3 regions of the Bacillus sp. 05T21 genome follow, and region 2 is predicted to be linked to each of the others. Evidence: riboswitches for the same ligand, from Rfam matches in the RefSeq annotation. Region 2 holds a riboswitch; each other region holds the start of a gene.

Region 1 (4,237 bases), on a different contig from region 2:
TAGGAACATGAACGTATCTAGCTATGAATAATAAAACACCTATAAAGAATACAGGAAGTACGGTAGATAAATAAAAACCATTACTAATTATATTTGTTATAAGAGCACTTAAAAGAAAAATCACATTATAAATATGGGCAATTTTTTGTTTTAGCCGCATTTGTAATGCTTCCATAATGATTTCTAAAGCAACAAAAGCAATAATAATAGATAAAAATACAGTGTTCGTATTATAAATGATTAAGCAACAGATTAAACCTAAAAAGGCCAGGTATTCAATAAAGAGAGGTATATTGCGTGGCATATAATTTACCTAACTAAATATGGCAGTGGGTTTACTGCATTTGTTTTTTCAAAATTCCATTCCCCATTATGTAATTCAAAATGGAGATGTTGCCCGTATGAATGACCTGTGTTTCCCATATGACCTACTAATTGTCCAGTTTGTACTTGATCACCAGCTTGTACAGTGCGATCCTTCATATGAGCATAAACTGTTGTATATAATTTCCCATTTATTTGATGGGCGATGAACACGACATTGCCGTAGCTAGCCGAATAATAAGATTTCACAACCTTACCTGCAGCAGCAGCTTGGATAGAGACATTTCCTTGTGCTGCTATATCTATACCATAATGCATTTGCTCCCAGCGCATATCAAAAGTGGAGCTGATTTTCCCTTGAGTAGGGAATTTGAAAACTGCTGGAATTGATGCAGGTGGAGCTGTTTCAGCGTGTGCTTGATTTTGATTTTGCACTACATAGTGTTTTGCTACATATCCGTATCCTGTGCCAAAACGAATTTTATACCAAGTACCTACCGTTTCTACTACTTGTACTTGTGTACCATTTTGTAATGAGCCAAGTAGAGTGCCACTTGTGCTAGCATTGCTACGTACATTTAATTTTGGTGTTGCAACAGTATACGAAGGAGAACCTTGTACTGTTACACCTTTTACTAGAGGTGTGGATCCATTAGATACAAATGTTTTTTGTACGTAACCAATTTGACCGTTATGTAATATTTTGTACCAATCCCCTTGTTCACCTTGAATGGTAATGAATTGACCATTTGGTAATATATCTAGAATAGAAGACTCTGTATTAGGTTCAGAACGAACGTTTAATGCGTTTGCATTTACGATATATTGAGACTTTGGTTGAACATTTTTTTTGAATAGAATTGCATCTTTTTTCATATAGCCTGTTTTGTTGTTAACAGATACTTTATACCAATCTTGAGTTGTCTCAAGAATAGTAACCGGGCTATTAAATCGAATGTTATCAATTATTGCACTGTCTGTATGGCTATTTTGATGTAGTGCAACGTTGTCAATTTTTACATATCCAGTTTTTACTGTAGATGGTTGCTTAGCAGCCGCTGTTTGTATATCGGATTCTCCCATAGAAGGAAGTAAAGAAGCAATTGCGATAGTAGTTGCTGTTAAAGCTGTAGCTTTATTCATGTAATAAAGACCTCCTCTAGTTGTATAGTTGTAATTTTATTATAGTATAAAGATATAATATATTGGTCGTATTCACATAAATGTAATATGAAATCAATAAAAATAATGTCAGAAGAGAGATTCGTATATAAATATTGTATATATCATTTGTGAGGTCGCATTTATATTTGTTTAACACGTTAAGAATTAATTCTTAATTAAGAAAATTAAAACAGTTGATGATGTCTTATGGCGGTGTTATACTGACAGTGATAATTTTATAGTTTGCTAGGAGGGCTGGTGTTGCCAGCTGAGAGTAGGGCCGTAAGCCTTTGATCCTTTTTATTACCTGATCTAGATTATGCTAGCGTAGGGAAGCAATTCGGACATTAACAATGAGTCCCCGTTTCTTTGCGTATAGAAACGGGGCTTTTTTATTTGAAAATTTCATATTAACACCACTAGGGGTGCTTTTCGTGCTGAGAGAGGAATAATCCTTAACCCTTACAACACCTGATCTAGATAATACTAGCGAAGGGAAGTGGAACAACGAATAAATTATAATTTTATTTGCTGTAACCACTTCTTATATACAGAAGTGGTTTTTTTATTGAGATAAATAGATATACAGGAAGGGGAATTATTAATGAAATTTTGTGAAAGATTATTTGATACGGTGCAGCCTGTTTGGGAGAAAAGTCATAATCATCCGTTTGTAGTAGGTATGGGGGATGGTACGTTGGAAAAAGACAAATTCCAGTACTATATTATTCAAGATTATTTATATTTGTTAGATTATGCAAAGCTATATGCAATTGGAGTTGTAAAGGCAACGAATCCACAAGTTATGGCAAAATTTGCAGAGCAAATTGATGGGATTTTAAATGGAGAAATGACGATCCATAAACAGTATGCAAACAAACTTGGCATTACTGTAGAGGAGATAGAATCTGCGAAACCATCTGCTAAAAATTTAGCCTATACAAATTACATGATGTCTGTATCTCAAAATGGCACACTTGCAGAATTAATATCAGCTTTACTTCCATGTATGTGGAGTTATTGGGAGATTGGAAAGCGTTTAAATGATATTCCTGGAGCAAGAGATCATGAGTTCTTTGGAGAGTGGATTCAAGGATATAGTTCTGAAGAATACGGTAACCTTTGTATTTGGTTAATAGATTTATTAAATGAAATGGCAGTTGGAAAGTCAGAGAAAGAGCTAGACCGATTAGAGGAGATTTTCTTATATTCCAGCCGATTTGAATATTTATTCTGGGATATGGCTTATCGTAAGGAGATGTGGGGTTTTGAGGAGCAAGAACATACTACAGTTTCATAATGTTTCCTTTCATTATGATGAGAAACCAATCATCGATGAATTAAATGCTTCTATACAAGATAAAGAGTTTGTAAGTATTATCGGACCGAGTGGATGCGGGAAAAGTACTTTATTTCGCCTTATTACAGGCTTAGAAGAGGCAAGTACTGGACAGATAGAGCTGACAAAAACAAAGAGTCATCCTGTAGGGTATATGCCCCAAAAAGATATGCTCTTGCCGTGGAGGACGATTATTGAGAATGCGGCCCTGCCGCTAGAGTGCCAAGGTGTGCAGAAGAAAGAAGCGCAAGTAAAAGCGAAAGAACTGTTACATAAATTTGGTTTACAAGGGTACGAGAAAAAATATCCGAAAGATTTATCTGGTGGTATGAGGCAACGCGTATCTTTTATCCGAACTTTATTAACAGGCGGGGAGATATTATTGTTAGATGAACCTTTTAGTGCATTGGACGCTTTAACGAAGGCATCTTTGCAAGAATGGTTGTTTGAACAATGGAAAGAGTGGGAAAAAACAATTTTATTTATCACTCATGATGTTGAAGAAGCATTGTTTCTTTCTAATCGAATTTTGGTTGTAGAAAATCAACCGATAGCAACTTTAACTGAGCGAATTGTGCCGCTTGATCGTAACCGAACAAGAAAAGATTTATATAAGCCTGAAGTGTTAGCGCTTAAAGAAGAGCTCCTTAGTATGTTACAAAGGCAGGTACTTATATGATGAATCGCTTGAAGGAGTTATTACCTGCCCTTATATTAAGTGGAATTCTACTTGCTCTATGGGAAGTAGGAGCAAGAATTGTAGATGAGATGTACATTTTGCCATCACCTTCTGCAATTGTAATGAAGATATGGGTGCTGAAAGATATATTATTCACGGTTCATTTACCTGCAACGTTGTACGTCGTTTTAATAGGCATTGTTATTTCTATCGTACTGGGCGTAGGGCTAGCAATGTTAATGAATGCGAGTACGTGGATGGAAAGAGCATTTTATCCGTTATTAGTTGCTTCACAAACAATCCCGATTACTGCGCTTGCGCCGCTCTTCGTTTTATGGTTTGGATATACCATCTGGAGCAAGGTTGTTGTTACCGTTTTAATTACGTTTTTCCCAATTGCGGTCAATACGTATGATGGACTGCGTAGTACGAAAAAAGAATGGGAGGAGCTCTTAGTCACGTATGGTGCAACAAAAAAAGATATTTTTCTAAAGCTAAAGTTGCCATCTGCTCTTCCTTACTTTTTCTCAGCGTTAAAAATTGCAGTTCCGCTTAGTGTGATCGGGGCAGCAATTGGAGAATGGCTCGGTGCACAAGCTGGGCTTGGATATTTCAGTAAAAGAATGATGACACAGTTAGACGGAGCTGGTGTATTTGCACCAATTGTATTGTTATCATTATTAGCTATTTTCTTCGTCATACTTATTTCCACATTAGAAAAGAAATTCATT
Region 2 (4,237 bases):
ATATCTTACTATTTTTAACAACACTGGATTGTCTGCATTTAATACATAGGAGGAATCTCCGTTTTGAGCTAAAACTATTTTGCTATCTAATAACGCTTGTTCTATCTCTATTACTATATCATCTGACCATACTTCTAACGTAATTGTGTCTAATCCCTTTGGTGCAAATAAAGGTAATAACTCATTCTCATTATTAGTTAATACTTTTTTACCCTCTGGAAGTAATGTGAAGTATGGGAATATTCGTTGGAATTCATTAAAAAGTTCCTCTTTTTCTCTTACTTTTATACCAAATTTTATTTTTGTTCCTTGAACTTTATATATATTTTCGTTATATGGAAGAAGTACTCTTACATTAGTTCCTCTAATATACTCTTTCGGACATTGGAGAATGCGCTCTAATTTAACTTCTCCCCCTATCCTATAATCATCTTCTAAATTTCTAAAACGTTTAATCCACTTTATTCCTTTTTCAGCTTGTTGCACTTTTAACTTTATAAACCTTTGCTGTTTCTTATTTAATTCAAATTCAGGAGTTGAAATCAGTATTTGGCTCCGCTTTCGCCCTAAAAGTATAGAAATATCTTTATGATTATATTGTTGATAAAACCGCCTAATCCCTACAGATACTTTTAATAGCGGAATATTCTCACCTCCACGAGTTATGTATTCAAACCGATATACATAAGCGAAATAATCATGTGTTTCTTCATCTTTAATTGGCTCAGACATCGCTTCAGAAATATGTTGTGATCGCAGTGGCGAAAAATATATTTCTTCCTCATTTTTATTTTCCATACGTAAAGGCTGTTCGCAAAAGATATGAGTAATTAGAGCCGGTACCCATTTAGAAAACGTTTTTTTATCATGTAATACTGGTAAATTACTAATTAAATCATGCTGCCATTCTAAATGTGGTGGATCTATTAATTTATTCGGTTTCCAATCACGAATAACCTCATACCAGCTTTGGAAAATATAGTCTAACTGTTCTTGTCTCATTGGTTCCTTAGCCACAATCCAAGGTGTATCTTCCTTTAATATATATGGATTATGCTGAATGAATAATATATCAGAAAACATTTCATACAATCTTTCATTTACAAGTTTTAATTTGCTCGTTAATAAAAATGTTCTATAATGTATCTCTACAATCTCAAGCCATTCAATAGGAAAATAAATATACGATACTTTCTCATTATAGAGGGGTTCTACTATATTTTTAAATGCTAATAACTGTAATTTTTCCATATTATTAATACTTCCTCTCTTAATTTATATTGATCATGAATAATACTAGAAAAGATACCAATTTTTTAAGCATTAACGAATCAAATTTTAACCAAGCACATTAAAGGAAATAGCTAAATTACATTTAGTTATATAAATAAAACATTGTTAAAATCAAATTAATATAAAATTAATATAAAATAACTATTAACATATAACTACCTCCTTATGGGACTTTATATTATAAAATCATTATAATGAATTATTATATTTTTTATCTATGATTTACAAAAAAATTACAGAAACTAAATATAATAAAAGGTATCGCCTCTTTATATAGCGATACCTTTTATATACTCTTAATTAAATAACACCTTTAACTTCTTCATTCATCGGCCATTTTTCTAATGTATATGCCATTTCCCAAAATGAATATTCATATTGACTACTAAAAATAAAATGTTGTCTCATACGATTACAGTCTGCCTCTGTTACCTTTTCAGCGATCATATCTAATCGTGTGATTTGCTCTTCTACTAGAGTACGGAACCAATCAGACCCATATGCAGAAATCCATTCTTGATAAATTGGCTCTTCTGGTTGACATTCTTTTAATCGTTCACCGATTTCATAATATAACCAATAACAAGGTAAAATAGCCGCAATAATATCTCCTAAATGCCCTTCATAAGCTGCACGATACATATGAGATGTATATGCATATGCAGTTGGCGCAGGAATAAAATTATCTTTTTCTTCTTTTGGAATCCCTAATTTCTTTGCAAAATTCTCATGTAATGATAACTCAGCTTCATACGTATTTTGTGCATGGTGTGCCATACGAGCTGTCGTTTCTAATTCAAGAGCCTTTGCAGCACCTAACGCTTGTACTCTAGCAAAATGACTCAAATAATAAGAATCTTGAAGCACATAATATCGAAAACTAGCTAAATCTAATGTTCCTTCGCCTAGTTTTTTTACAAAAGGATGGTTAAAACTTGCTTCCCAAATTGAATCTACTTCTTTACGTAATGATTGTGAAAAAGTCATTTAAATCCCTCCAAATAATGTAAAAAATATACGTATTTATCCACAATTATTAAAGCTGTAAAATAAAAAAACTTTCTTTACAGGCGTAAAGAAAGTGAAATTGACAGTATATATTCGTTAAATAGCAACGTCTTTCCCACTTCCCTACGCTGGCATTAACCAGATCAGGTACTAAGAGTCTCAAAATTCCATCTGATCTCAGCCTATAAAAGGCCCCCCTAGTGGATAAATATTTAGTTGTCGTATTGTAATTATCATAGCATAATTCATGGAACTGTCAAAAGAATTAATTATATAACTACCTTAAAAACCTTCTTCTTTCCTTACTTTTAATGAAGTTTCAATTATCATATCTAATAGTTTGCTATAATTAATTCCCGCTGCTTCCGCACTTTTTGGTAGTAAACTTGATTGTGTCATCCCTGGTAATGTATTAACTTCCATTACATATGGAATTCCTTCCTTCACCATCATATCAACCCTTGCATAAACACTACATTTTAATGCTTTATAACAAGCCAGTGACGCTTTATTTACACGTTCCTTTATTTCAGCTGGAAGTTCAATAACTTCTTCAACTGTACTAGTATCATCATATTTTGCATTATAGTCAAAGAACACAGCAGCATGTCGAATCGAAATGATAGGTAACTGTTGCCCATCAAAAATTGAACATGTAATCTCGTCACCTTTTATATACTTCTCAATTACTACTTCAGAATCCCATTCGAATACAGTTTCCAGCATAGAGATTAATTCATTTTTATCATAGACAATCTTAACTCCAACACTTGAGCCGCCAGAGTTTGGTTTTACCACTAACGGAAATCCTAATTTATCTAACTCCTCAAGCTTTAGATCCTCCATTTTTGTAAGTTCAATCCAATCTGGTGTTTCTACTCCTTCATAACGCAAAATCTTTTTCGAAATATTTTTGTCCATACATATACCGCTAGATAACATATTGCTACCGCTATAAGGAATACCTAAACTCTCTAGCGTCCCTTGAACTGTACCATCTTCTCCGTACTTTCCGTGTAATGCTAGCAATGCAAAATCAATGTCTTTCGCTTTTTCAATTAAATCCATTTTTTCATTTAACGTAATTGGAACGATTTCATATTTACTCTTATCTAAATGTGCAATCATTTCATTCCCAGTCATAATTGATACTTGTTTTTCAGAGGATACTCCTCCCATAATAACGCCAATTCTCATTTTCTCAACTCCAAGTTTCATTTTTTAAAGTTTCACCAATTATTTGAATCCCTCTAACAATTTCCTGTTCTTTCAAACGTGAAAATCCTAATCGGAATGTGTTCGCTCCTCCTCCATCAGAGTAAAAAACATCACCAGGAGAAAACGTAACTCCTTTCTCATAACACTTTTGTAAAAGTGTGCGGGCTTGAATTTTTTCTTCCAACTCTATAAACAAATGAAGTCCACCGTCTCCAGTCATTCTTTTAAACGGAATGTACTGATTACACGCCCCAACAGCTAACTCATATTTTTTCTTATAAACAGATCTTGCTTTTTTTAAATATTTTTCAAAATATCCTTCATGTAAATATTGAAACAGAACAGCTTGATCTAACGTAGATGTGTGAATGGTTCTGGCTCTTTTAACACTTTCTAAATAATGTATCAGTTCTTTATCTGCAATGATCCAACCTACACGTAAACCAGGGAAAAGTACCTTTGAAAAGCTACTAATATAAATCACATTATTACCAGCCCCTGCAAAAGTTAATAATGGCGATAAATGTGAACCCGAATAACGTAATTCTTCATTAAACCCATCCTCTATAATAGGGATCTTGTATTTTGAAAATAACCTCATCAATTCCGTTCTTTTCTCCGAACTCGTAACAATACCAGTTGGATTATGATAAGAAGGGATTAAATACGCGAAATCAAAATCCTTTTCACGCAAACTTTTTTCTACTTCATTCGTATC
Region 3 (4,237 bases), on a different contig from region 2:
CGAAATTCGTAAGTTAAGATATATTCGAATAATTTAATTTGAATGAAAATTAAATAAACATCCGTAATAATCCTTATTTTATATACATTTTTTATTATATAACACAAGAAATGTAACATTCACGTACTTTGTTAAATTATTTCGAAAAAATAATACATTAAAACTTTATATTTACATCTTTAAATGGATGGACATTTTAATTTTTATGTTGTAATATTTGGAAGAGAATATTTTAATTCTCATAGAACTCCCATATCGTTCAACTCGTTCAGCGAGAAAGGCAAACTTATGGAAACATGAGGACGCAAAACTACAGGGGCTAAGGTCGAAGGGCTAAGCTAGCCAGTTGCCGGACGGATAGGGTTGGTCTTGGCCAATGCTTTTTCATTGGTCTTTTTTTTTTGGTTTTCATTTGAGAATTGTTATCAATTAAAGTTGTGTTTTGAAATTATTATTTTGTATTAACTGAATTAAGGAAGGTAATGTGCATGAAAAAATATTGGCATAAGCTATCGTTTCTTCAAAAGAATGTATTGTTAACTGTATTAGTTATTTTGACGCTTGTTGGTACTATGGGAGCGTTAAGTTTTAACATGTTTCAAAATAGTATGATGTCTATATTCGAAAGGCATTCTTTTGAAACTGGAGATACGGTATTACATAAATTAGACGCAGAAATATTGAGGGATGTTGCAAAAGACCCAACGGCAGAAAGAGAAAAGAGAGAGAAGTTAACAGAGAAATTAGATGAATCAACGAAAGAATTGAACAGTGTTGGACAAACGTATATTGTTGGAGCGAAAAAAAATGAAAAAGGTGAGTTACAAATCTTCGATTTGTCTACAGGTTTAGCAAATGTTGTTGAAGTAAAGCCGGGAGACTATTACAAACAACCAGATCGTTGGATGAAAGCATATGATAAAGTAATGAGCACGAAAAAAGCAAACATAACAGAAGTATATGAAGACGCATTAGGATCATGGGTAACGATATTAGAGCCAATTATAGATGGAGAAGATAATATTGTGGCAATTGTTGCAGCCGATCTAGATGCCTCTATTGTTCCTATTACAAAGGAAAACTTCATTATACAAGGTTTAATGTTTATTTGTATTTCTGTTTTAATTGCAACTGTTATTCAATTCTTAATTGTGCGTAACGCACTTGCTCCATTGCGAGATTTACGTGAAGGATTGCGCAAAGTCGGTGAAGGTGATTTAAGTATTAAATTAGAGGAAAGACCAGATGATATTGGTATTATTAATGCGTATTTTAATAATACCATCGAGAAGTTTAAAGGAATTATAGATAAAGTGAAGCAGACAGCAGAACAGGTTTCCTCATCTTCACAAGAATTGTCAGTGAGTACGAAAGAGAATAGCATGGCAGTTCAAGAAATTGTAAGTTCTATGGTGGGGTTAAGAGCCGGCGCTCAGTCACAAGAAACTTCAGTGCCACAGTATTTAGGTATTGTATATGAAATGGAAGATAAGATGGAAGAGATAACGAATGCTGCAAAACAAATGGCGAAAGAGTCTGAAGGTATGGAGCATTATTCAGTAAAAGGAAATGGTGTTATTGAACAGGCGATTAATCAAATGAACATAATACAAAATGCAGTACAAGATTTATCTTCTATTATTTGTTCTTTGGAAACAAGATCAAAAGAAATTAGTGATATTGTAACAGTAATTACAGGTATTCCAAATCAAACTAATTCGCTAGCTTTAAATGCTTCTATTGAAGCTTCACGTGCTGAGGAAACCGGAAGGGGATTTGCCGTTGTTGCTGATGAAGTGCGTAAATTAGCAGAGCAGACGGAAGCATCAGCAAAAGATATAGCAAAATTAATCGGGGAAACACAAGCTGAAACGGAAGAAGCTGTTGTTTCAATGCAAAAAGCTTCAAAAGAAGTAGAATCTGGAATTAAACTTGTTGAAAGTAGTGGTGCTTTCTTTGAAAAAATTTCAAAATCAGCACAATCTGTTACAAATCAAGTTAGAGCTGTTTCTAGCAATTCAAGTGATATTTTGCAAAATGGCCAAAATATTGTTCGTGTTGTAAATGAACTATCACATATCGCAAATACGTATGCGAATAGTAGTAGTAATATTGAAGAGAGTATGAAAGAACAGGAAATGTCTGTACAAGATATTGCTGAATTAGCTAGTTCTTTAAGTTGGCTTTCACAGGAGTTACAAGAGTTAATTGGGGAATTTAAAAGTTAAATGAAATGATTATACATGCTTTTGTTTGTTCAATAAAATAAATCATGCTACAATGAAAACGAATTAAGAACCGGGGAGCCAATTGGCTGAGAGGATGTAAGTATACATCGACCCTCAACCTGATCTGGATAATGCCAGCGTAGGGAGTTACTTTAAAGTGATGTAGCATAAGTTATTATAGAATAACTTGTATACAAGGCTTTCCTACATGGTAGGAAAGCCTTTTCTTTTTTTGAAACCATATTTTGTAAGGGGGATTTTATTATGTCACAACAAGTTACAATTTCATTTTCAGTAGTACCACAAGCGAAGAACAAAGATGTGTATTCCGTTGTTGATAAAGCAATTGAAGTTGTACAACAGTCGGGAGTTCGTTATGAAGTAGGGGCAATGGAAACAACGTTGGAAGGAGAATTAGATGTACTTCTTGACGTCATTAAACGCGCGCAACAAGCTTGCGTCGATGCTGGAGCAGAAGAAGTAATCACTTCTATTAAAATTCACTATCGTCCAAGTACAGGCGTAACGATTGACGAAAAAGTTTGGAAGTACCGTGATGAATATGCAAAACCAGAAGCGATCTAAAATAATCACAACAATTTGGCTTATCCTTCTCATTGCTATATGGGAAGGATCTGTTTCATTATTTAAAATTGAGCCGTGGATTTTACCGAAGCCGTCTGCAATTGTGCAAGAGTTAATTGGAATGAAAGATTTACTATTACCGAATACAGTGCAAACGTTACAGGAAGTAATAATTGGGTTGTTTTTTGCAATTTTACTTGGGACGAGTATTGCTATCATTATGGATGTCATCCCTTTATTTCGGATTTTAATGAATCCATTGCTCGTTATTTCGCAAACAATTCCAATCGTTGTGCTCGCACCATTATTTATTATTTGGTTTGGATACGGAATGTTGCCAAAAGTAATGGTTGTTATTCTTGTTTGTTTCTTCCCAATTGCGCTTAGCATTTTAGAAGGTTTCCAAACGGTAGATAAAAATATGCTGAAACTGTTACAAACAATGAAGGCAACGAAATGGCAAGTTTACCAGAAAGTAAAGTTTCCAGCAGTACTCCCATACTTTTTCTCAGGTTTAAAAATTGCTGTTACATATAGTGTGATGGGGGCGATTATTGGGGAATGGCTTGGTGCCAGCGAAGGATTAGGAGTTATGCTTACAAGAGCAACGAAATCCTTTTTAACGGCTCGAGTATTTGGTGTTGCAGCGATTATCGTCATGGTGACATTATGTCTGTACTTTATTGTTGAATTTATGGCAAGAATAACAGCACCATGGATATACAGAAAGGGCGGCAGAAAATGAAAAAAGGTTTAAAAATTATGTTAGCTGCATTATTAGCAGTAACTGTTGCCGGATGTAATCCGGCGAAGAAAGAAGAAAGTTCAAGTAAAGATAAAAAAGTAAAAGTCGTTTTAGATTGGTTTCCAAATACGAATCATACTGGCTTATATGTAGCGCAAACGAAAGATTATTACAAAAAGCAAGGGCTTGATGTAGAAATTATCCAGCCTGGTGATAATGTAACGGCAGAGCAGATGATTGCTTCTGGGAAAGCAGACTTTGCGATAAGCGCACAAGAAAATGTAACATTAGCTCGTGTTGAAGGAATCCCAGTTGTTTCTGTTGGTGCAATTATTCAGCATAATACCTCTGCTTTTGCATCTCTAAAAAAAGATAATATGACGTCACCGAAAGATTTTGAAGGTAAACGTTATGGCGGCTGGGGGGGACCAGCAGAAGAAGCGACGTTAAAGACGATTATGGAGAAACATCAAGCTGATTTTAATAAAGTTGAAAAAATTATTCTTGGACAAACAGATTTCTTTAAATCAATCGGTCGTGATGCAGACTTTGAATGGATTTATTATGGATGGGATGGAATTGAAGCGAAGCGTCAAGGGAAAGAGTTAAATACAATTATGGTAAAAGACTTAGATCCAGCGCTTGATTTCTATAGTCCTGTTATTATTACAAGTGAAAA

What was found. A riboswitch is a leader RNA that binds a small molecule or an ion and turns the genes downstream of it on or off. The one in region 2 is predicted to bind thiamine pyrophosphate.
Region 1: it holds a riboswitch for thiamine pyrophosphate, as region 2 does, so the genes downstream of both, tenA (thiaminase II) here and tenA (thiaminase II) in region 2, are expected to answer to the same signal.
Region 3: it holds a riboswitch for thiamine pyrophosphate, as region 2 does, so the genes downstream of both, AC1DKZ_RS19350 (MTH1187 family thiamine-binding protein) here and tenA (thiaminase II) in region 2, are expected to answer to the same signal.

What each region holds. Positions count from the first base shown of each region.
Region 1 is NZ_JBFTMD010000015.1:3,659-7,895, forward strand. It holds gene AC1DKZ_RS21795 (hypothetical protein) at 1-304, opposite strand, end outside; gene AC1DKZ_RS21800 (SH3 domain-containing protein) at 310-1,467, opposite strand; TPP riboswitch at 1,727-1,839, shown strand; TPP riboswitch at 1,900-2,003, shown strand; gene tenA (thiaminase II) at 2,093-2,788, shown strand; gene AC1DKZ_RS21810 (ABC transporter ATP-binding protein) at 2,757-3,506, shown strand; gene AC1DKZ_RS21815 (ABC transporter permease) at 3,506-4,237, shown strand, end outside.
Region 2 is NZ_JBFTMD010000004.1:203,817-208,053, forward strand. It holds gene AC1DKZ_RS11475 (pPIWI_RE module domain-containing protein) at 1-1,251, opposite strand, end outside; gene tenA (thiaminase II) at 1,594-2,280, opposite strand; TPP riboswitch at 2,405-2,510, opposite strand; gene ddlB (D-alanine--D-alanine ligase) at 2,584-3,498, opposite strand; gene pdxR (MocR-like pyridoxine biosynthesis transcription factor PdxR) at 3,503-4,237, opposite strand, start outside.
Region 3 is NZ_JBFTMD010000011.1:92,810-97,046, reverse strand. It holds cyclic di-GMP riboswitch class I at 270-354, shown strand; gene AC1DKZ_RS19355 (methyl-accepting chemotaxis protein) at 489-2,228, shown strand; TPP riboswitch at 2,290-2,391, shown strand; gene AC1DKZ_RS19350 (MTH1187 family thiamine-binding protein) at 2,493-2,813, shown strand; gene AC1DKZ_RS19345 (ABC transporter permease) at 2,785-3,558, shown strand; gene AC1DKZ_RS19340 (ABC transporter substrate-binding protein) at 3,555-4,237, shown strand, end outside.